DNA from 3 places in the Silvimonas sp. genome. Region 1 is predicted to be linked to each of the others. Evidence: predicted binding sites of a transcription regulator. Region 1 holds the regulator's gene; each other region holds the start of a gene.

Evidence for each region. The regulator FNR, encoded in region 1, switches genes on or off when oxygen is low (the NO sensors DNR and NnrR bind a similar motif). The targets are predictions, from matches to a motif close to TTGATNNNNATCAA.
Region 2: a site for FNR is predicted at 2,879-2,892, ahead of P4L78_RS19940 (phosphoketolase family protein). Genes of this name have one in related genera too.
Region 3: a site for FNR is predicted at 3,704-3,717, ahead of pflB (formate C-acetyltransferase). Genes of this name have one in related genera too.

What each region holds. Positions count from the first base shown of each region.
Region 1 covers NZ_JARLJK010000122.1:353,549-361,471, reverse strand. The annotation lists gene hemN (oxygen-independent coproporphyrinogen III oxidase) at 1-1,154, opposite strand, end outside; gene fnr (fumarate/nitrate reduction transcriptional regulator Fnr) at 1,372-2,118, shown strand; gene P4L78_RS14370 (hypothetical protein) at 2,132-2,839, shown strand; gene P4L78_RS14365 (phasin family protein) at 2,959-3,513, opposite strand; gene P4L78_RS14360 (YjfB family protein) at 3,695-3,910, opposite strand; gene dnaE (DNA polymerase III subunit alpha) at 4,033-7,473, shown strand; gene P4L78_RS14350 (NADP-dependent malic enzyme) at 7,697-7,923, shown strand, end outside.
Region 2 covers NZ_JARLJK010000144.1:138,447-146,369, forward strand. The annotation lists gene P4L78_RS19925 (AraC family transcriptional regulator) at 1-302, shown strand, start outside; gene P4L78_RS19930 (VOC family protein) at 521-940, shown strand; gene P4L78_RS19935 (sodium:proton antiporter) at 1,232-2,632, shown strand; gene P4L78_RS19940 (phosphoketolase family protein) at 3,013-5,400, shown strand; gene P4L78_RS19945 (inositol monophosphatase family protein) at 5,651-6,448, shown strand; gene P4L78_RS19950 (Gfo/Idh/MocA family oxidoreductase) at 6,432-7,427, opposite strand; gene P4L78_RS19955 (peptidylprolyl isomerase) at 7,741-7,923, shown strand, end outside.
Region 3 covers NZ_JARLJK010000136.1:289,053-296,975, forward strand. The annotation lists gene pflA (pyruvate formate-lyase-activating protein) at 17-808, opposite strand; partial or broken gene P4L78_RS16910 (glycine radical domain-containing protein) at 975-1,145, opposite strand; gene pflB (formate C-acetyltransferase) at 1,225-3,540, opposite strand; gene P4L78_RS16920 (peptide chain release factor 3) at 3,904-5,496, opposite strand; gene P4L78_RS16925 (PAS domain S-box protein) at 5,553-7,923, opposite strand, start outside.

The DNA.
Region 1 (7,923 bases):
AATCCGTGAATTACCGAACGGCGCAGCAAGTCATCCATATTCAAAATATACCCGCGCTCAATTGGCAATTGATTACGATCGAGCATCTCGTAATACTCATCGATATTTTTTGAATTCTGAAAATACCCGGCCCCAACCTTACCAATTCCGGATACACCAAATGCCAGCAAATCAGATTCCGCGTAAGTTGAATAACCCTGGAAATTACGCTGCAAAGTACCACGGCGCTGGGCAATGGAAAGATCATCATCCGGCAATGCAAAGTGATCCATGCCGATATAAACGTAACCAGCGGCAGTCAATTTGTCGATGGCTGCATGCAGTATATCCAGCTTGGCCGATGAGTCGGGCAATGCGGCCGTATCAATGCGTCGTTGCGGCTTGAAGCGCTCAGGCAAATGGGCGTAATTATAAAGCGCAATGCGGTCTGGATGGATGTCCAGCACCCGGTCGATGGTTTGCATGACACTAGCTACAGACTGGAACGGCAGGCCATAGATCAAGTCGATACTGACTGAACGAAACCCGGAAGCGCGCGCGGCGTCAATCACCTTGCGGGTCTGCTCTTCACTCTGAATCCGGTTAACGGCGCGCTGCACTTTCTCGTCAAAGTCCTGAACGCCAACACTCACCCGGTTAAAACCCGTTTCAGCCAGCAACGCTATTTTTGATAATTCAAGTTTGCGCGGATCAATTTCGATTGAATATTCGCCATCCGTCAGAATGTCGAAATTATCATTAATTGCGCGCATTAAAGTGGCTAGTTGGGTTTCCGGCAAAAAAGTCGGTGTACCACCCCCAAAGTGGATCTGGCCAACCTTCATTCGGTATGGCAATATATTTACGTGAAGCTGTATTTCTTTTTGTAGATACTCTGTATATTTAACTGCCTGCGATTCATCTTTGGTAATCACTTTATTGCAAGCGCAGTAATAGCAAATCGTATTGCAAAACGGCAGATGAAAATATAAAGAAGCAGGCTTGTCCGCCTCACCTACACGCGAATGCAACAGCATCTCGCGATAATCGGCAGTTTCAAGCTCGGCAAATCGGTCTGCGGTGGGATAAGACGTGTAGCGAGGGCCTTTGCCATCGTAGCGCTCGACAAGAGATCGATCGAATTCGACCTGCTGGATCAACGGTGTTGTATGCATTTGTCCTACCCCTAAAACACAGGGTAAAGATTTTGCCTACATCTGGGACATAGTTACTTGATCCAAATCAATACGACTCGCATGATGCTAGCATCTACTGCGAGGATACGTGACCTGGCTCAATAAGCGGCACAGAATTCGATGAAGCGGCACACAGGATTGTGTAAGGGTGCCGCTGCAATGGCGTAAAAATTTCAAGTCATAGTGGAACAACATCATGCTGTCACCAATTCAGTTACGCGAAACCGGCCTCAAGCAACTGCGGCACGCCTGCTCAAATTGCAGTTTGCGTGAACTGTGTCTGCCCATTGGCTTGTCGCCCGAAGAAATGCGACAAGTTGATCAATTGGTCAGCCAGGGCCGCCCCATCAAGCGCGGCGAAGCACTCTACCGTGCCGGTGAGCCGTTCCATGCACTCTATGCAGTGCGCCTCGGCTTCTTCAAAACCAGCATCGTTTCTGAAGATGGTCGCGAACAAGTGACCGGTTTTCACATGAATGGTGAGTTGATGGGCATGGATGCAATCAGCACCGACCATCACACTTGTGACGCAGTTGCGTTGGAAGATAGCGAAGTATGCGAACTGCCCTTTGCTGAAATCGAATCCATGTCGCGCCGTATTCCCAACCTGCAACGCCATCTTTACAAGATGATGAGCCGCGAAATCGTCCGCGATCATGGCGTAATGCTGCTGTTGGGCAATATGAAGGCAGAGGAACGGATTGCTGCGTTCTTGCTCAATCTCTCGCAGCGCTTTGCCTTACGTGGCTATTCGCACAGCAGCTTTCATCTGCGCATGACGCGCGAAGAAATCGGCAGCTACCTCGGCCTGAAGCTGGAAACGGTAAGCAGAACCTTATCGCGCTTCCAGGACAATGGTCTGATTCGAGTACAGAACAGGCTCATCGAACTGAAAGACACCGAAGGCTTGAAACAATTGATGAACAACTGTCAAAGCAATTGACTGCCTGATTCCAATGCTCACGCAAGTTTGCCTGGTTGCCCCAGCGGCGCTCGCATCCTCCATCCTTGGCCGCCTGGCGCGATCAGGATTGGGGGTGCCGGTATTTCCGGCAGAAACTCCAACTGCTTTGCCGCCTGCACCCACCCCCGACAGCACGTTGGTGTTGGTGAACCCGCAAGGGCTCGCGGAATATCTGGCATGGAAAAGCCAAGCCGATGCACAGGGCTGGCATCTGCTGGATATAGCCGGCAACTTGCAAAACCCCCTCGGGCAAATCTACGGCTGGATGCTCGCTGTCGGTGCAAAGCACAGTGACCTTGCAATAGCCGAACCCATCATTGCAGCGTTGTCGCCAGCCCTGCCCAACGCATGGCTTCACGCAGGCGGCCCCGGGGCTGGCGCGTTTTTGCAGACCGCAAGCGGTGCCTGCCTAATGCAGTCTGGAGAGGTCTGGTTGTGGTTACAGCGCGCGTTGCAGCAACCCGGCAGCACGCCGTTTGATCTGCAGTCTTGGCAATACCTGGTTCACGGCGGTTTTGAGAAGCTGCAGCGAGAGGCGCGGGATTACCTGGCCCTCGACACCGAGCCGTTCACTCCATGGCACGCCGCGCAAAGTGGCCTCTTGCTCCAAGGTAGCTCTAATGCACTGGCGAGGGAGCTAGCACAGTGGCTGCTGATACTCCCAGTCGTCCCAAGCCCGTCCGCCGCAACCGCGTCCTGACACTTCAACAGCACAAGGCTAAGCCAGTATCGGTGGTGCGTTGGCAAAAAAAATGGCCCTCGTCAGAGGGCCATAATCGCAATCGGCAGATATGCGCTTTGAAACGTTAAAACATTTGCTCAAGCAGCTTTGCGACGACCGTTCGCCGCAGGCGCTGCTTTAGTCACATTCTGTACTACAGTGGCAACCCACTCTTCGCTCTGCTTGCGCGCAGCGGCTACTGTTGTGCCATAAGCGTCCAGCGAAGCCGCTACGCCATTGCGCAACACTTTGATGCCTTCGGCACCGGCGGGCGCTTGATCAGCGAATGCGTCAAATCCGGAAAGCACCTCATCGCCAGATTTTTTGACTTGCTGTTCGACCAATTCGCTCAAGGCCTGTTGGGTTGCTTGCGCAATGCCAATGGATTCACGCCATGCGGCAGTGGCTTTTTCAATTAGCGGCTCGACCAGGCCACGCTGTAATGCCAAAGCACCTTGCACATCTTTGGTCTGCGAGAAGGCTTTGATCGCCTCAACGTTATCGGCAGCCACAGTCTTGGCAAAGCCCAGCTGCACGCCCCACAAACGCTCCGCACCGGCCAGAAAGGTCTGTGCGTAATTCAAGGACCGCTCGATCCCGACTTGTTGAGCGCGGGAAAACTCTTCGGCAAAACGGTTGGAACCAAACGTCATGATCTTTCCTTTAGGATTTGTGCAACGCAACATCTGGAAGCATTGTGGCAGAACGCCGATACATGTCAATGCAATATTTGTGCGGCGCACAAAATAATCTTCAGACGAAAAAAAACGACCCTCAGGTCGTTTTTTTAATCCGGTGGCTGAACCACCAACTCACGCGCGGGGAGACTCCCCATTACGCCTTGGTATCTACCGCGTTGCCCAGATTAGTCGGGTTGTTATATTGCGGCACCGGCGGTAATGCCTGCAGCAAGCTCAGCGCTGCCGAGGCCTGCGCGTCGTTGGCTTTTTTCATTACCCCGACGCCAACAGCCACGTTGGTCGCTGCGGGTTGCAGAACCAGAGAATTAAGCAAGCTGCTTGCCGTTGATGCAGAAGATGCGGAATCCATAAAACACTCCCATTGATATCAACAACATAACGTAACTTTGGCCACCGGGCAAGCCAGAGGGATCCCACACGCGCACTCCTCGGGGCATGCCTGGCACGGCGAGGGGTGATAGAATCGGCGCTATGAATACCCCTGCATTTATCCATCTCCGCCTGCACTCCGAATTCTCTGTAACCGACGGCATCGTGCGCATTGACGACGCGGTAAGTCATGCCAAAGCGTTAGGCATGCCCGCTGTTGCCGTATCGGATCTGATGAACCTGTTTGGCATGGTCAAGTTGTATAAGTCCTGCCGCAGCGCCGGTCTCAAGCCCATTGTGGCGCTGGATACATGGATCGAAAACGAAGAAGACCGCGACAAACCGACCCGCGTGCTGTTCGTTGCGCGCGATCGCGGTGGTTACGGGCGCTTGTGCGAGTTGCTGACGCGGGCCTATCTGGAAAACCAGTATCGCGGACGGGCTGAGCTTAAAAAAGCGTGGCTGGATGAAGGCGACAACAGCGGTTTGCTGTGTCTGTCTGGCGCCCATCAGGGCGAAATCGGCCAAGCCTTGCTGAATGGCAATCTGGAAGGTGCCAGAGAGTTGGCGCAATGGTGGCACGCTCGCTTTCCAAATGCGTTTTACCTGGAACTGCAACGCACTGGCAAGCCAGAGTGCGAAGTCTCCGTGCAAGGCCATCTTGATCTGGCCTCCGAACTGGATTTGCCCGTCGTCGCCACCCATGCCATCCAGTTTATGGCACCGGACGATTTCAAGGCGCACGAAGCCCGGACTTGTATTGCGGAAGGCTACGTCGTCTCGGACAAACGCCGCCCGCGTAATTTTACTGAAGAACAGTATTTCAAGACACCTGCCCAAATGCAGGAGTTATTCAGCGATATTCCGGAAGCGCTGGCCAACACCATTACCATCGCTCAGCGCTGCAACATCAATATCGTGCTGGGCAAAAATTTCTTGCCGCTGTTCCCTACTCCGGAAGGCATGACGCTGGATGACTTCCTGGTGCATCAGGCCAAAGAAGGCCTGGAGATGCGACTGGCGCAGCTGTATCCGGATCAGGCCCAGCGCGATGCCGAACGCCCGCGTTACCAGGAACGGCTGAAGTTTGAGACCGATACCATCATCCAGATGGGTTTTCCGGGCTACTTCCTGATCGTGGCCGACTTTATTATCTGGGCCAAGCAAAACGGCTGCCCGGTGGGGCCAGGCCGGGGTTCGGGCGCGGGTTCATTGGTGGCGTATTCGCTGGGTATTACGGACATCGATCCCACCGCCTACGCCCTGCTGTTCGAGCGGTTTTTGAACCCGGAACGGGTTTCCATGCCCGACTTTGATATTGACTTCTGCCAGGACAACCGCTGGCGTGTCATTGAATACGTGCGCGGCAAATATGGCGCCGAAGCGGTGAGCCAGATTGCCACTTTCGGGACCATGGCGGCCAAAGCTGTGGTGCGCGATGTGGGTCGTGTGCTCGATCTGCCTTACATGTTTGTCGATGGCCTGTCCAAGTTGATTCCAGCTGCCCCAGGCAAGCAATACAGTCTGGACGATGCGACCGAAATGGTGCCGGAACTGGCCGTGCGGGTGCAGAACGAAGAAGAAGTCGCCGAACTGTGGGAATTGGCCAAAAAGCTCGAAGGGCTGACCCGTAACATCGGCATGCATGCCGGGGGCGTATTGATTGCACCGGGTCAGATCACCGACTTCTGCCCCGTCTACCAGGCCAGCGGCGTGGATTCGTCACCCGTCTCCATGCTGGATAAAGATGACGTTGAGCAAGTCGGGCTGGTGAAGTTCGACTTTTTGGGCCTGCGAAATCTGACGATTATCGAACTGGCCCTGCAATACATTAAAGAGCAAACCGGCGAATACATCGACTTGATGAGTCTGGGTTTTGGCGATCAGGCGGCCTACCAGGTTTTCCGCGATGCCAATACCACCGCCGTATTCCAGGTTGAATCGGACGGCATGAAGCGGCTGCTGGAAAAACTCCAGCCTGACCGTTTTGAAGACATTATCGCGGTCTTGGCACTCTACCGTCCCGGCCCGCTGGGTTCCGGCATGGTTGATACGTTTATCAACCGGAAAAAAGGTCTGGAGAAACCGGACTACTTCCACCCCGATCTGGAAAAGTGTCTGGAGCCAACCTATGGCGTGATCGTGTATCAAGAGCAGGTGATGCAGATTTCGCAGATTATCGGTGGCTACACGCTCGGTGGCGCGGATATGTTGCGCCGGGCCATGGGCAAGAAAAAGCCCGAAGAAATGGCCAAGCACCGGGCAACCATTGCCGAAGGTGCGGCGCAAAAAGGCTACAACCCGGCGCTGGCAGAAAACCTGTTCGACTTGATGACCAAGTTTGCCGAGTACGGCTTTAATAAGTCGCACACGGCCGCCTACGCGGTGGTGTCGTACCACACAGCATGGCTCAAGGCGCACCACACCGCCGCTTTCATGGCCGCGACCATGAGTTCGGAACTGGATAACACCGACCAGCTGAAGGTGTTCTACGACGATTGCATTGAGAAAAACAAACTCGAAATGCTGCCGCCGGACGTGAACCACAGCATGTACCGCTTTGTGCCAGTGGGTAAGCGGCAGATTCGTTATGCACTGGGCGCCATCAAGGGCGTCGGTGAAGGCGCGGTTAACATGATCGTGGCCGAGCGTGCAGCCAATGGTCCGTTTACCGATCTTTATGACTTCTGCATGCGCACCGACAAGAAAGAAGTCAACAAACGCGTGCTGGAAGCGCTGATTCGCGGTGGTGCGTTTGATGCGCTTGAACCCAATCGCGCGCAGCTGCTGGGCAACGTTGAGCAAGCCATGAGTCTGGCCGAGCACGCTGCTGCCAACGCCAATCAAGGCAGTCTGTTTGACGTGTTCGAGCCTTCTGCTGCGCCAACGGTGGAATGGATTACCGTTCCTGCGTGGGACGACAAAACCCGGCTGGCCGAAGAAAAACCGGCAATCGGGTTTTATCTGTCCGGTCACCCCTTTGACGCCTATGCCAAAGACGTCAAAGCCTTTATCAAAACCCGCCTGGATCGCTTGCAACCGCGTAAAGACATTCAGTTTGTCGCCGGGATTGTGATTGGTGTGCGCGTCAAAAATGGCGAGCGTGGGCGCATGGCGTTTGTGACGCTGGATGACGGTTTTGCCAAACAAGACGTCACCGTATATTCAGAGGTATTTGAAGCCAATCGCACCAAATTGACTGAAGATGCCTTGCTGGTCATCCCAGGAAAAATCAGTGAAGATCGTTTCTCTGGCGGCCTGCGTGTGATTGCGGACGGGGTTATGGATATCGCGGAAGCGCGCAGCCAGTTTGCGCAGGCACTTACGCTCAAATTCAACGGCAATGCCGACCCGGGCAAACTACGGCAAGCGCTGGATAACTGGTCTGGCGGTGCTTGCCAGGTTGAAATCGAATATCACAATGACAACGCCAGTTGCCGGCTGGCTCTGGGCAATATCTGGCGCGTTACTTTGCATGACGATCTGGTGGGTTCACTGAAAACGTGGCTGGGTAATGATGCAGTTTCGATTCGTTTCTCATAACACTACCAAACAAGGGGCCTCGCGCCCCTTGTTTGTTTTCCGGCTGGCGAGCGCCGTTCCAGGCGGTCCGCAGTCAGGAGGTCATCACGCTTTCCCTATTCGGCAAAACCCTGACTTGTTTTCGGCCGGGCAGGCGTCCAGCATCACGCTAACCGCCATTTAGTTGATTCAAGCATTCAATCACCACTGACTACTACAAAGTTGAAAGGCATCGGAGTCGTACATGGATGAAGAACTGAATAAAAAAGCACTGGATTATCATCGCTTTCCCAAGCCCGGCAAGATCCAGGTGGTGCCGACCAAGGCACTGGCTAGCCAGCGCGATCTGGCACTGGCCTACTCCCCAGGCGTTGCTGCCGCATGTATGGCCATCGTCGAAGACCCGGCGGAAGCCCGCAACATGACCGCACGGGGCAACCTGGTCGCGGTGATCTCCAACGGCACCGCCGT
Region 2 (7,923 bases), on a different contig from region 1:
CCAAGTTTCAGGACGCGATTTCGTCATCCAGTATTGCTGCCGAACTGCGTTGCAATCCCGATTATCTGGGCCGGGTATTTCGCGCCGAATATGGCAAGACGCTGACCGATGCCATTAACGAACGCCGCACACGTCACGCCGCCGCGTTGCTGGCCGAAACCCGCAGCGGCATCGACGAGATTGCGCGCCAGTGCGGATTTGCCGACACCGTGTATTTCCGGCGGATATTCAAACGCAACCAGGGCATGACGCCGGGTGCGTTTCGCTCTTTGCATACCCGTACGCATATCAACCATGGCTAAGACCACTACGGTTGCCGTGAAGTAACGTGCCGGTACGCATGACAAGCTGTACGGAACACATCTCGCCATGGCTTGTCTGACCGGCCTGGCGCTGGCATACGCTCAAGAAAAATTCGGGTGTGTCATCCAATCAACCGATAATGGCGAGCTGGCTGGTTGCCCGGATAAGGGTCGACTGAGTTTGCCCCGCAGCCTGAGCAATGAACAAGGAGAAAAAAATGAAGTACCTACACACGATGGTTCGCGTCACCGACGTGGAAGAATCCATGCGTTTTTATCGCGACGCGCTAGGTCTGGAAGAAGTCTCGCGCAAAGAAAGCGAGCGCGGCCGCTTTACCTTGATCTACCTGGCAGCGCCTGGCGATACCGACGCGCAAGTCGAACTCACGTTTAATTGGGACCCGGAGGTTTACACCGGCGGGCGCAATTTTGGGCATCTGGCCTATGAGGTCGAAGACATCTACGCCGCTTGTGCCCGGCTGGAAGCACACGGCGCAACAGTTTTGCGCCCTCCGCGTGATGGCCACATGGCTTTCGTACGTTCGCCAGATGGTATTTCTATCGAACTGCTGCAAGCCGGCGCTGCACTACCCGCTGCAGAACCATGGGCTTCCCGCGCTAACGTGGGCACCTGGTAACAGGCACAGTTTTGGCCTGGTCCGTTTTGTCCTTGTCCTATGCAGGGCAGGACAAAACCGGCTTGGCCGCTGGCATTAAGCGGGGAAAACCCGAAACATGCTGCACTGCATGGCCGCCTGGCTATAACCATGTAGCTATCTAGGCAATACCGTCTAAATCAATATTGTGCTCGCCTTTGTTTACCCGTTCGCCGCACCGCGTGCTGCCGGGTCACCGGACACTTAAAAAAACGCTCATGCCACCGTCTGTTCGGTGACACTTACCATCTCTTCAGGACAGCCATCCCGCTCATGACTATCCACCGCTTTGCCGCTTTACTTACCTTTTTGCTCCCTGCCGCCGCCTTTGCCGCTAGCCCCGACGGCGCCAATTTGTCATTGGCGTGGACGATTCCGTTTGCCGGCATGCTGTTGTCCATTGCTGTTTTTCCGTTGCTGGCTCCGCATTTCTGGCATGACCACTTTGGCAAGATCGCCGCCTTCTGGATTGCGGTTTTTCTCGTGCCATTTGCCATGGCTTTCGGTCCGGATGCGGCGCTGCATAGCGTGGTGCATGCGCTGGTAGGCGAGTACATCCCGTTCATCTTGCTGCTGTTTGCGCTCTACACGATTTCCGGCGGCATTCTGGTTTGGGGCACGCTGCGCGGTTCGGCCGGTCTGAACACCGGTCTGCTGGCTTTGGGCACGGCGCTGGCCTCGATCATGGGCACCACCGGTGCGGCCATGCTGTTGATCCGGCCCATCCTCAAAGCCAACGCACACCGTCAGCACAACGTACATGTGGTGGTGTTCTTTATTTTTCTGGTAGCCAATATCGGTGGCGGCTTGACCCCGCTGGGCGATCCACCGCTGTTCCTCGGTTTCTTGCAGGGCGTGAGCTTCATGTGGACGGTGAAACACATGTTCCCGTCCGTGTTGTTCTGCTCGGCTGTGTTGCTGGCTGTGTTCTACGTGCTGGACCGGCGCTTCTGGCAGCGTGATCCCGCACCCGTGGCCACCGAAAAGCCGCAACCGATCAAGCTCTACGGCTTGTGGAACATGGCATTGATTGGCGGCGTGGTTGCCGCAGTGTTGATGTCCGGCGTGTGGAATAGCGGCGTGCAGTTTGACGTGTATGGCACGCCGGTTGATCTGCAAAGCGTGGTGCGCGATGTCTTGCTGCTGGTCTTTGCGCTGATCTCGTTGTGGTTAACGCCCAAGCAAATCCGCGCTGGCAACGAGTTCAACTGGTTTCCGATTCTGGAAGTCGCCAAATTGTTTCTGGCGATCTTCATTACCATCGCGCCCGCCATTGCCATCCTGCGCGCGGGTGAAGCGGGACATCTGGCGGCGCTGGTCAAGGTGGTCAGCAACAGCAACGGCGAGCCCATTGATGGCATGTATTTCTGGATGACCGGCCTGCTGTCGAGCTTTCTGGATAACGCCCCGACCTACCTGGTGTTTTTCAACCTGGCCCACGGCGATGCGGCGCACATGATGGGGCCAATGGCATCCACGCTACTTGCGATTTCCATGGGTGCCGTGTTCATGGGCGCCAACACCTATATTGGTAACGCGCCCAATTTCATGGTCAAGGCGATTGCCGAGCAAGGCAAGGTCAAGATGCCGGGGTTCTTCGGTTACATGCTCTGGTCCGGTGCCATTCTGATGCCGCTATACCTGCTGGTGACACTGATTTTCTTTCATTTCTGATGACGATTTTCGCCTGTCAAAAAGGACCGCTGCTGCGGTCTTTTTTTATTTGGTCAGCCAGCTGAAATCACGCCGTCCTACCGTGCATATTTTTAAATATATGCCATGATAATTTGCACAGTGCTTTCTTTTTGCCGCGATGGAACTGGTAAAGACCATGAGCTGTCTTTCTTCATCTTCGGTTAGAGATTTCTCGGTGGTTACTCGGTAATTTTGTCACAGCAAGCAGAAACGCAACTCTTCGTGTTGATCTGCATCAGATGACTCTTATGTAAACGGCATAGACTGACTTCAACCCGGCACCTTTGTCTTGTCAGCAGGGCAAAGGTCATCACTGTCAAAAAAGTTTTTGCAATCACAACCAGGAAACGAGGTGAACCGTGGCTCAAAAAGCTCTCCCTAAGGACCTCATCGACAAGATGCACGCGTACTGGCGTGCCGCCAACTATCTCTCAGTTGGTCAGATCTACCTGCTCGACAATCCCCTTCTGAAAAAGCCTCTCAAGCGCGAACACGTCAAGCCGCGCCTGCTGGGTCACTGGGGGACCACGCCGGGTCTGAACTTTGTGTACGTGCATTTGAATCGAGTGATCAAAGAACGCAATTTGTCGGTGGCTTATATTGCCGGCCCTGGCCACGGTGGCCCTGGTCTGGTTGCCAACACCTGGCTGGAAGGCACTTACGGTGAGATCTATCCGAGCATCGGCCAGACCACTGATGGTATCCAGCGTCTGTTCAAGCAGTTCTCTTTCCCTGGCGGCATTCCTTCGCACGTGGCACCGGAAACACCGGGCTCGATGCACGAAGGTGGTGAGCTGGGTTATTCGGTTTCCCACGCTTTTGGCGCTGCGTTTGATAACCCGGATCTGCTGGTCGCCTGCGTTGTCGGCGACGGCGAAGCAGAAACCGGCCCGCTGGCCACCAGCTGGCACTCCAACAAGTATCTGCACCCGATCAATGACGGCCTGGTGCTGCCAATTCTGCATCTGAACGGTTACAAGATCGCCAATCCGACCTTGCTGGCCCGTATCCCCAAAGAAGAACTGCAAAAACTGTTCGAAGGTTATGGCTACAAGCCGCACTTTGTTGAAGTGGGTAAAGATGTCCATGACTACACCGACATGCACCAGCGTTTTGCCGCCACCATGGACACCGTGCTGGACGAATTCAAGGCGATCCGCGAGAAAGCCCTGAAAGAACAAAAAGCCGGTAAAGAACTGACTCGTCCGCAATGGCCGATGATCGTTCTGCGCAGCCCTAAAGGCTGGACTGGCCCGGTGGAAATCGACGGCAAGAAGGTTGAGGATTACTGGCGCAGCCACCAGGTGCCGTTCTCCGACATGACGCCAGAGCACGTCAAGAATCTGGAAGACTGGCTCAAGAGCTACAAACCAAAAGAACTGTTCACCGATGACGGCGCCCTCAAGCCAGAACTGCGTGAACTGGCGCCGAAGGGCGACCTGCGCATGGGTGCCAACAAACATGTGCATGGTCTGGTTTCGCAAGACCTGAAAATGCCGGACTTCCGCAAATATGCGGTTGAAGTCAAAAAGCCGGGCACCGTCAACGCCGAAGCCACGCGCGTTATGGGCAAGTTCCTGCGCGACGTGATGAAAGAAAATCTGGACGCCAAGAACTTCCGTATCTTTGGCCCGGACGAAACGGCATCCAACCGCTGGCAAGACGTGTATGACGTGACCGGCAAAGACTGGATGGCCGAGCACAAGCCAGAAGACGCCAACAACGACTATCTGGCACAAGATGGCCGCGTGATGGAAATCCTGTCTGAGCACACCTGCCAAGGCTGGCTCGAAGGCTATCTATTGACTGGTCGTCACGGCTTCTTTAGTTGCTATGAAGCGTTCATTCACGTGATCGACTCCATGTTCAACCAGCACGCCAAGTGGCTCAAAACCACACGTGACATCCATTGGCGCAAACAGATTCCGTCGCTGAACTACCTGCTGACCAGCCACGTCTGGCGTCAGGATCACAACGGCTTCTCACACCAGGACCCAGGCTTCCTTGACCACGTAGTCAACAAGAAGTCCGAAGTCATCCGCGTATATCTGCCTGCTGATGCCAACACCTTGTTGTCGGTAACCGACCACTGCCTGCGCTCACGTCATTATGTGAACGTGGTGGTTGCGGGTAAGCAGCCAGCGCTGCAATACCTGACCATGGATCAGGCCATCAAGCATTGCACCAAGGGCGTGGGCATTTGGGACTGGGCATCCAACGATCAAGGCACCGAGCCCGACGTCGTGGTGGCTTGCGCCGGTGACGTGCCGACGATGGAAGCTCTAGCCGCAACGGACTTGCTGCGCCAGCACTTCCCGGACCTGAAAATCCGCTTTGTGAACGTGGTCGACTTGATGACGCTGCAACCCAAGGTCGAGCATCCGCACGGTCTGGACGATCATGAGTTTGATTCGGTCTTCACCACCGACAAACCCATTGTGTTTGCTTTCCATGGCTACCCTTGGCTGATTCACCGCATCTGCTATCGCCGCAACGGTCACGACAATCTGCACGTACGTGGCTATGTGGAAAACGGCACCACCTCCACACCGTTCGATATGGTGGTGATGAACCAGGTTGACCGTTACTCGCTGGCGATTGATGTGATCGACCGCGTTCCAGCTCTGGCAGTGAAGGGTGCGCACGTTCGGCAGAAGTTCGAAGACAAGCTCGTTGAACACAAGCACTACATCAACGAGTACGGCGACGACATGCCGGAAGTACGTGACTGGAAGTGGCCTTACTAAGCCATCAGATAGCAAGCGGTTGTTGAACAGAACGGCCCGCAAATGCGGGCCGTTTTTTATGGAACGGTTATATCCATCCAGTCATCCTCATGGTCTGCGACTGGCTGGCGCGGCCACGTTGAAATGGGGCAGGCCCCGTTGTCCAACGCTACTCCCATGGAAAACCATTATTGCGGCGCGGCAAATTCCGAAAGACCATTTGCGCTTGCTCGCATACAATCACCTCGAAGCAACCTAGCTGGAGCACCCCGTGTCTGACCTGGAACTGCTGGCCCAAATTTGTGATCTCGCCCGGGAAGTCGCCGCGCGAGAGGTCATGCCACGTTTTCTGAAAGTGGCCAGCGGGCGCAAACAGGATGGCAGCACATTTACCGAGGCTGATCTGGCCAGCCAGGCCGCATTGGTCGACGGATTGCCAAAGATTGTCGACTGCCCGGTGCTGGGCGAAGAGATGACCACCGCCGAACAATTGGCGCTGCTGGAACAAAACCCGGACGGCTTGTGGATTGTTGATCCTATCGACGGCACCACCAACTTTGTCCACGGCCTGCCGTACTTTGCCATTTCCATTGCCCTGATGCGCCAAGGCCGATCGGCGCTAGGTGTGGTGTACCTGCCGGTACTGAATGAATGCTATTACGCCGCAGCGGGCCACGGCGCATGGTGCAATGGCGAACCGCTGCCACTAATCGCACCCGATATCAAAACCGGAGACGGCGTCGCCATTGTCGAAACCAAGCATCTCACCGGCCGCCTGCCCACGCGTGTGGTCTCGGTGGCACCGTTCAACAGCCTGCGCAATTTTGGCGCATCGACCATTGACTGGTGTTACCTGGCTGCCGGACGCGTAGATATCATGCTGCACGGCTCACAAAAACTGTGGGATTACGCGGCCGGGGCGCTGATTGCCGAAGAAGCCGGTTGCCAGCTCGCCACGCTCAATCTGGATGACTACTGGGCCGACCGCGTAATGCAGCGCTCGGCCATTGCCGCCCGCACACCCGCTTTATTCGGCCCCTGGCGTGACTGGGTCAGATTGAACCGATAACACCGCGCTCGAACGGATAAACCACGCCCAGACCTTCGCGGGCGTGGTCCAGCAAGCGGATCATCGAGCGTGAGGTTTCATGCGACAGCACCGGACTTTGCAGTTTGCCCGTGCGCAGCAACTCGCAGAAATGCGCAGTCTCGTAATTCAAGCCACCACCTTCAGCCGGTTCATGCAGTTCCACCTTGCGGCCATCGGTGTAGCAAATGGTGGCGCGCTCCGGGTGCCACCATTTTTCGTGGATCACCACATGACCATTGGCCGCCGCCAACATGGCATCGCCCGCGCCAGACAATCCCAAGCCGCAATAAACCTGTGACCAGCCACCGTGATGCTGGCTGTTGATGGCAGCGAAGGTATCCACACCAGCGGCAACGCGGCCTTGCACCTGTACGTCTTTCGCCGCACCCAGCCAGTCTACCGACAAGAACACGCCGTACACGCCGACATCCAGCAAACCACCACCAGCCAGATCGGGTTGATACAAGCGGCTGTCAGGTTCGACGTCGGGAATGGAAAACCCGGTGCGGACAAATTGCACCGGCCCGATCGGGTCTGCCAGCAACGTCTCACGCAGCTTGCGATACAGCGGGTAGAACGGCGGCTTCATCGCCTCCATAAACAGCTTGCCGCTCACCGCAGCCTGCGCCAGCACGGCTTCCAGCTCACCGAGGCTGACCGCCGCCGGCTTCTCGCACAGCACGGCTTTACCGGCAGCCAGCGCGGCAATGCTGTATTGCGCATGGCGGGTGTGCGGCGTGGCGATATAAACGGCGTCAATGTCGCTAGCGAGCAAGCTTTCAACCGACTCAGCCACGTGGCCGCCAAAATCGCCGACAAAATCCTGCGCTTTTTGCGCTGAGCGATTCCACACCTGCGTCAATTTGGCGCCATCAACATGGGCCAGCCCTTGAGCAAAGCGACGCGCAATGCCGCCGCTGCCGATAATGCCAAAGCGGATTTCCTGCGAAGTAGTCATGGTAGTTCCAGGCCAAAAGACGAAGTAAATATGAGACGGCGATTCTGCCAGCAAGCAAACGCAACGTATTTGTCCGGAATGATACTGCACTGAACAACCGGACCAGAGTGGGTATGCGCCTTATCCGCCTCTGACCATCATAAGTGGTGACTCAACACGGATACATCTCCGCGCCTTAAGTCCTGTGGTTGCGTCAAAACATTACCCATTAGCTTTTCAGATTTTTCCACAATATTTTCAGACTTGTTACCGCGAAGATCAAAGCAATGCGCTGCACTATGCCTGTTCCCTTGAATCACAAAGAACAAATGTCATGCGTAACTTCAAGCCTGCACTCGCGCTGCTCGCTGCACTGATGAGTGGTCACCTACTGGCGGCCCCGGCGGCCAGCGTGAATGGTGAAATCATCAACGAATCTGATCTGGAGGCCTTCAAAAAGGCCGAGCTCGGATTAGGTACTTGCGGAACAGGGGCCGACATCTCATCGCAAGAGCGC
Region 3 (7,923 bases), on a different contig from region 1:
GAAAGGCGATTTCAGCTTAGTAGGTGGTTAGCCCGTGCTTGCGAAATTGCTCGCGTACGCGATGGGTCAGTTCGGGCGAAGGCGGTTGAACGTTGGTGAGTTCGTAATCCAGCCCGAGCTCTTGCCACTTGGATTCGCCCATTTTGTGAAAGGGCAATACTTCTACTCTCTCCACATTGCCCAGGCTGGCCACGAAAGTGGCAAGACCTTCCACATCGTCTTCGAAGTCCGAAAAACCGGGCACCAGCACATAGCGCAGCCAAACCGGCTTTTTCATGGCGGCTAAACGTTTGGCGAACAGCAAACTGGGTTCGACCGGTTTTCCGGTAAGGCGCTCATGCCGTTCGTTGTTGAATTCCTTGATATCCAGCAGCACCAGGTCAATGGGTTCAAACCACTCATCAGGCAGGTTGCCCGACAGGAAGCCTTGGGTGTCGAGCGCAGTATGCAGTTTCAGTTCGTGTTTGGCGCGACGGAAGATTTCACCGGTGAAATGGGCTTGCATCATCGGCTCGCCACCGGAAATGGTCAGGCCACCGGCCACCCGCAAGAAACTGGCGTATTTGCCGATCTCCGCAATGACATCATCGACTGTGTAGACCTTGCCGTTATGCAGCTTCCAGGTATCCGGGTTATGGCAGTACAGACAGCGGAACTGACAGCCACTCACAAATAGGGCAAAGCGCATACCCGGACCATCGACCGCAGCGCCGGTCTCGATGGAATGCACAAAGCCAACCTGGCGACCCTGCGCATCGTAAGCAGCCGGGGCGATCTCGCCGACCTTTTTCAGTTCGATGGTTTCCATGTGATCTCCGGGGTACAAATTCTGATTTTTTATGGGTTTGCCCAAGGGCCAACTGGGGCCGACTGGCAAAACCAGCAGGCGATAAAGCATATATAAAACGGACCGGGGGCAAATGCCATACCGGTCCGCGATTTGATGGGTCAGCGGTAAGGCTGACGCGCTACGGTTATACCGTTGCGTGGAAAGTGCGGTTGATCACGTCCAGCTGCTGCTCACGCGTGAGCTTGACGAAATTCACGGCATAGCCGGACACACGAATTGTCAGTTGCGGGTATTTGTCTGGATTTTCCATTGCGTCCAGCAGAGTGTCCCGATTCAACACATTCATGTTCAGGTGAAACAATTGATTCTGAGCCATTTCGAAGTCCTTGTTGCCGGGATGCCGGAGTAAAACTCCGGACATCCCTCTTGCTGGTTTAAACCCGATCGTGGAACGTGCGGTTAATCACGTCCATTTGTTGCTCGCGGGTCAGCTTCACAAAATTGACGGCATAACCAGAAACACGCACGGTCAGTTGTGGGTAGTTTTCCGGGTGCTCCATCGCATCCATCAGGGTGTCGCGATTCATCACGTTCATATTCAGATGGAACAACTTGTCCATAGCGGTTTCAACGGCTTCAGTTGCGGCACATGCTGAACCACCGCCTTCACCGTGCGGGCCAAACAAACCGTCAATCGAGGCAGCCAGAGTCTTGATACGGTCTTGCGGGTTGTGACCCAACGAGTCCGGTGTCATCGAGGCTGTCCATGAAATACCATCCAGCGCAGCTTCGTATGGAATCTTCGAAACTGAGAAGCCCGCAGCGATAAAGCCGTTTTCATCCCGACCATTCATTGGGTTGGCACCCGGTGAGAACGGTGCACCTGAACGGCGACCATCTGGCGTGTTACCGGTCTTCTTGCCATAAACCACGTTAGAGGTAATGGTCAGTACGGACTGGGTTGGCGTGGCGTTACGGTAAAAGGCCGGTTGGGCTTTGATCTTCTTCATGAACGATTCGGTCAGCCATACCGCGATGTCATCGACACGGTCGTCGTTATTGCCGTATGCAGGGTAGGTGCCTTCGATCTTGTAATCGACAGCCAGACCGTTTTCATTACGGATAACGTGAACCTTGGCGTGCTTCACGGCCGACAGCGAATCCGCTGCGACTGACAAACCGGCGATACCACATGCCATGGTGCGCAGGATATCGCGGTCATGCAGGGCCATTTCGATGCGTTCGTACGCATATTTGTCATGCATGTAGTGGATGCAATTGAGCGCGGTAACGTAAGTCTTGGCCAGCCAGTCGAGCATCAGGTCGTACTTGGGCATGAGTTCGTCATAGCTCAGCACATCACTCTTGATTGGCTCAAAACCCTTGGCCACGACTTTGCCGCTCTTTTCATCCACGCCGCCATTGATGGCATACAGCATGGCTTTAGCCAAGTTGACGCGAGCGCCAAAGAACTGCATTTGTTTGCCTACGGCCATTGCCGAAACGCAACATGCAATTGCGTAGTCATCGCCCCATTGCGGACGCATCAGATCGTCGTTTTCGTACTGGATGGCAGAGGTATCAATCGACACCCTCGCGCAGAACTCTTTGAAGCCCTGCGGGAATTGCGTTGACCACAACACAGTCAGGTTAGGTTCCGGTGCAGGCCCGAGGTTGTACAGGGTGTGCAGAACACGGAAGCTACACTTGCTGACCAGAGGGCGACCATCCAGGCCAACGCCACCAATCGATTCGGTAACCCAGGTCGGATCGCCGGAGAACAGTTCGTCGTACTCTGGTGTGCGCAGGAAACGCACGATCCGCAGTTTCATGACCATGTGGTCAATCATTTCTTGCGCTTCGGCTTCGGTGATGCGGCCTTCTTTAATGTCGCGCTCAATATAGATATCGAGGAAGGTCGAGATACGACCGATAGACATAGCTGCGCCGTTTTGTTCTTTCACGGCAGCCAGATAGCTCAGATACAGCCATTGCACAGCTTCTTGCGCGGTAGCAGCAGGACGAGCCAGGTCAAAGCCGTAGGACTTGCCCATTTGCTTGAGTTCAGCCAGCGCCTTGATTTGTTCCGACAGTTCTTCACGCAGACGAATGACTTCTTCGGTGAACGGAACGTTATCCAGTTCAGCCTTTTCACGTTTTTTATCCGCGATCAGGAAGTCCACGCCATACAGTGCCACACGGCGATAGTCACCGATAATACGGCCACGGCCATAGGCGTCAGGAAGACCGGTGATCACGCCCGAACTGCGGCAAGCCATGATTTCCGGGGTATAGGCATCAAATACGCCCATGTTGTGATCTTTACGGTATTTGGTAAAGATTTCGGTAATCAGCGGGGACTCTTCAAAGTGGTAGGCTTTGAGGGAGTTTTGCACCATGCGCAGACCGCCGTTTGGCATGATGGCGCGGCGCAGCGGGGCATCGGTTTGCAAACCAACAATGGTTTCCAGATCTTTGTTGATATAACCTGGGCCGTGCGAGGTAATCGAAGAACCAACCTGAGCGGAGACTTCCAGCACGCCGCGTTTGCGTTCTTCTTTCAGCAGGACGGAGAGTTCGTTCCAGAGTTGGGTGGTGCGTTCGGTCGGTCCGGCAAGGAAGCTGTCATCACCATCGTACGGGGTATAATTTTCCTGGATAAAATCGCGGGTAGCGACTTTTTTCTGCCACTCGCCAGCGGTAAAACCACGCCAGGCTTCAAGCTGCAGATTAACTTCCGGTGCGTTCATGGTTTGATGCTCCTTGGTGACTGTCTGTTTGACATAAACCTTCAGACTACTCCCCCGGAGGGTTCACCTCAGGGGCCTTAGATGCAGTTAGAATAGCACCGCGCTACGGGGAAAGCCTGGCAAATATCTACACAGATCAACAGCTTATTGAAGCTGGAATTTGTTGATCTACGTCAATAATTTGACTGGGAATGTGATGCAGAATGAATATTCTCGTAGTTTTATTTCGTAGTTTTTGCTGGTGTTGAAGAGACAATTGCAGCAAGTGTCTTCTAAGGCTCGAACAGAATCGGCAGATTGCAAGGGCAATAAAAAAAGCACCGGATAGCCGGTGCTTTTTTTATTGCGCTACAACCAGAGCCGTTAAAGAGTAACGGCGTGTTCCCGCGTTTCGTGGAACACGATTTCGGGCCAGCGTTCCTGAGTCAATGCCAGGTTGACCCGGCTGGTTGCCAGATAGGCCAGGCTATTGGCTGCGTCACGGGCCAGATTGTTTTCGAGCGCCCGTTCAAATTCGGCCAGGCGTTTGGCATCAGCACACGAAGCCCATCGCGCGGTATAGATGGTCACCGGTTCAAACATGGCATCAACGCCGTATTCGTTGGCCAACCGGCTAGCCACCACTTCAAACTGCAGCACGCCCACGGCACCCAAAATCAGATCCGAGCCATTCAGTGGCTTGAATACCTGCACGGCGCCTTCTTCACCCAGTTGCTGCAAGCCTTTCTGCAATTGCTTGATTTTCAATGGGTTGCGGATGCGTACGATGCGGAACATTTCCGGTGCAAAGTAAGGAATGCCGGTAAAGCCCAGCACTTCACCTTCAGAGAACGAATCGCCAATCTGGATGTTGCCGTGGTTGGGCAAACCAATAATGTCGCCAGCATAGGCTTCTTCGACTTGCTCGCGCCCTTGCGCCATAAAGGTCACCACCGAGTTGGCCGCGATTTCCCGGCCCAAGCGCAAGTGCTTGAATTTCATGCCCCGTTCAAATTGGCCAGAACAAACGCGCAGAAACGCAATCCGGTCGCGATGGCGCGGGTCCATATTGGCCTGAATCTTGAACACAAAAGCAGAGAACTTCTCTTCGGTTGGCGAGACTGCACGCGCTGTAGCATCACGCTCTGCCGGAGCCGGGGCCCAGTCAATCAGTGCGTTCAGAATTTCACGCACGCCAAAGTTGTTGATGGCCGAGCCAAAGAACACCGGCGTCAGATTGCCGGAGAGGAACTCGCCCAGATCAAACGGGTGCGAAGCGCCGCGCACCAGATCCAGTTCCATGCGGGTTTGTTCGATTTCCAGCGGAAACAACTCATCCAGGCGTGGGTTATCCAGGCCTTGAATAATCTCGTCAGCGTCACTGGAGCGGCCTTCGCCCGACTTGAACAGCAAAACCTGGTCGTTGAGGATGTGATACACCCCGCGGAAAGTCTTGCCCATGCCGATAGGCCAAGTGACCGGAGCGCAGCGAATCTTCAGGACTGATTCGACTTCATCCAGCAATTCCAGGTTGTCGCGCACTTCACGGTCATATTTATTCATGAACGTGATGATCGGGGTGTGGCGCAAGCGGCAAACGTTCAGTAACTTGATGGTTTGCTCTTCCACGCCTTTGGCCGCGTCAATCACCATCAGTGCTGAATCGACAGCGGTCAGCACGCGATAGGTATCTTCTGAGAAGTCCTGGTGGCCTGGAGTGTCGAGCAGATTGACCACGTGATCGCGGTAATCAAACTGCATGACCGACGATGCAACCGAAATACCGCGTTGCTTTTCGATATCCATCCAGTCCGAAGTGGCAAACTTGCCACCTTTCTTGCCCTTGACGGTACCGGCGAGCTGAATCGCACCTGAAAACAGCAACAGTTTTTCAGTCAGCGTGGTTTTACCAGCATCGGGGTGAGAAATGATGGCGAAGGTACGGCGGCGCGCAACTTCGCGAGCAATATCGGGCATGGTCTGGGGCAGTTGAAAGCGAAACCGGCAATTGTACGGCAAAGCGTCGGTGGCGGCTAACCGACGGTGCTGGCCGTCAGTTGTTGCTCCATTTGCAGCAGTACGGTAAATACCGCGCCTCCGTCGGGGTGGTTGCACGCGGTCACGCTGCCGCCGTGGTCTTCCATGATCTGCTTGCTGATTGCCAGCCCAAGACCAGTGCCGCCAGCCTCGGCCCGTACCCGCGCGCTCTGGATGAACTTGTCAAAGATGGCATCCAGTTCGTGTTCCGGAATGCCGGGTCCATGGTCACGCACGGTCAAACCGACCGCAGCGGCGCCTGATGCCAGCGTCGCCTGTTCCAGATAGCGGATTTCGATAACGCTATCGGGCGGACTGAACTTGATAGCGTTGGATAACAGATTAACCACCACCTGCATCAGTCGCGCCTGGTCAAATACGGCGTAGAGCGGTTCGCTGTCGTCTTCAATATCCAGCCGCAGATTGAGCGTGCTGAGTAGCGGGGCAATTTCAGAGGCAGCGCCTTGTACTGCCAATTGCAGGCAGTGCCGGGTTTTGTCGTAGCGCATCTTGTTGGCTTCAAGACGGGACATATCCAGCAAGTCATTCAGCAGCACCAGCAAGCGGTTGCCGCTGGAATGAATGCGCTCAAAATAGCGCCCCAACGCGCCTGGCTCACCGCGACTGGCCTTGGAAATGCCCATTTCCGAGAAACTCAGAATTGCATGCATCGGCGTGCGCAGTTCATGCGACATGTTGGCGAGGAAGGCCGATTTGGAGATATTGGCTTCTTCCGCGGCATCTTTGGCTTCAACCAGCTTGCGTTCAATATCTTTCAGATGCGAGATATTGGTCAGGAACGCAAAGGCGTATTCCAGGTTGTGTTGCTCATCCAGAATGGCGGCCGAACTCACCAGGAAAGGCTGACGCTCGCCATTGGCGTCAACCAGCGTCACCTCAGACAACCGGTTTTCACCGGCACTATCGTTGACCAATGACACCGGGAAAATCTGCAGTGCGGGCTCGCCCCAGATGGTGTGCGGCTGCTCGCCGATCAAGTCTTCGCGCCGCAAGCCCAGCACCTGGCAAAAGGCGTGGTTGACATCGACGATATGACGATGGGTATCGATCAGGATAAAACCGTCGGCCGTGGTATCAATAATGGTGCGTTTCAATCGCTCGGACTGGCGTAGCGCCTGTGCGGCAATACGTTGGGCGGTGACATCTTCGATGACCGTGATCATGCCTTTGCCAGGGTCGCCAGGCACCAGTGCTTTGGCGTACATCATGGCCCAAAAGCCTGAGTGATCGCGGCGGAACAATTCGATTTCGCCGCGAAACACACCGCCGGTATTGATGCGGGCCCAGATGGTGGTGGCTAGCTCGTTGTAACGCGCCTCAGACCCATGAATGACCCGCGTGGGCAGACCAATGATGTCGCTGGCGGCGTAGCCGAACAATATTTCAAAAGCCGGATTAACCAGGCGAATGGTATTGCGCACCGACAACATGATGGCCAGCGGACTGGCATCCAGCACTGTACGGATTTCTGCCGTGCGTTCCAGCACTAGATCTTGCAAGTGGTCGCGGTGGCGCCGCAGTTCGCGTTCGGAGTTTTGTTGCTCGGTGATATCGCGCACCGTGCTGCAGATATACGCTTCCTGAAAGAACTCCACGTAATTGAAAGTGATTTCAACAGGCTGCAGCGCGCCTTCCTGATTACGCTGATGCGTAATGTGGACCATCCGTTTTTCGAGTCGCAGACGCTGCCAGAATTCCTGCCATTGCGGGTCGGTAATGTGTGGATAGAGATCAAGAAAACGTAGCTTGAGCAGTTCTTCGTGGCGGTAGCCTGTGGTGGTTGAGGCCGCCCGGTTGGCGTAACGCACAAACGCTTGGCGATCAGCCCACAAAATAACGTCTGGCGCTTCATCAACGGTGAACTGGGTAAGGTAGAGCCGAGACTCGATCTGCTCGACTCGCTTGATTTGCCGTAGCAGCAAGAACAGCAAAACGCTCACGACCAGGATCAGCACCAGTGCCGATACGGCGCGCCCCAGGAGGTCGCTGTGAAATTTCTGCAGCACGATGTCCAGATCGGACGTCACCATCACGATGATCGGTAGTTCGCCTTCCGACACCAGGAAAGTAACCAGCGTGTCGCTGCCGGACTGGGTGCTGTCCATGTAAAACGCGCCGTGATTCTGGCGGCTTTGTTCAAAACGCGAGACATTGGCGCTGCGTAAATTGCGGCCCAGTTCTCGGGTATCCAGCGGGTAATTCAGTAGCAAGATGCCGTCGTTGCGCAACAACTTGATATGCGTGCCCGCTGGCAGCTTGAGTGAGCGATAAAAGCGGTTGAAATAGTCAGGCTCGATGCCAGCGACCACCGCGCCGCCAAAACTGCCGTCAGGCCGGTCAACGCGA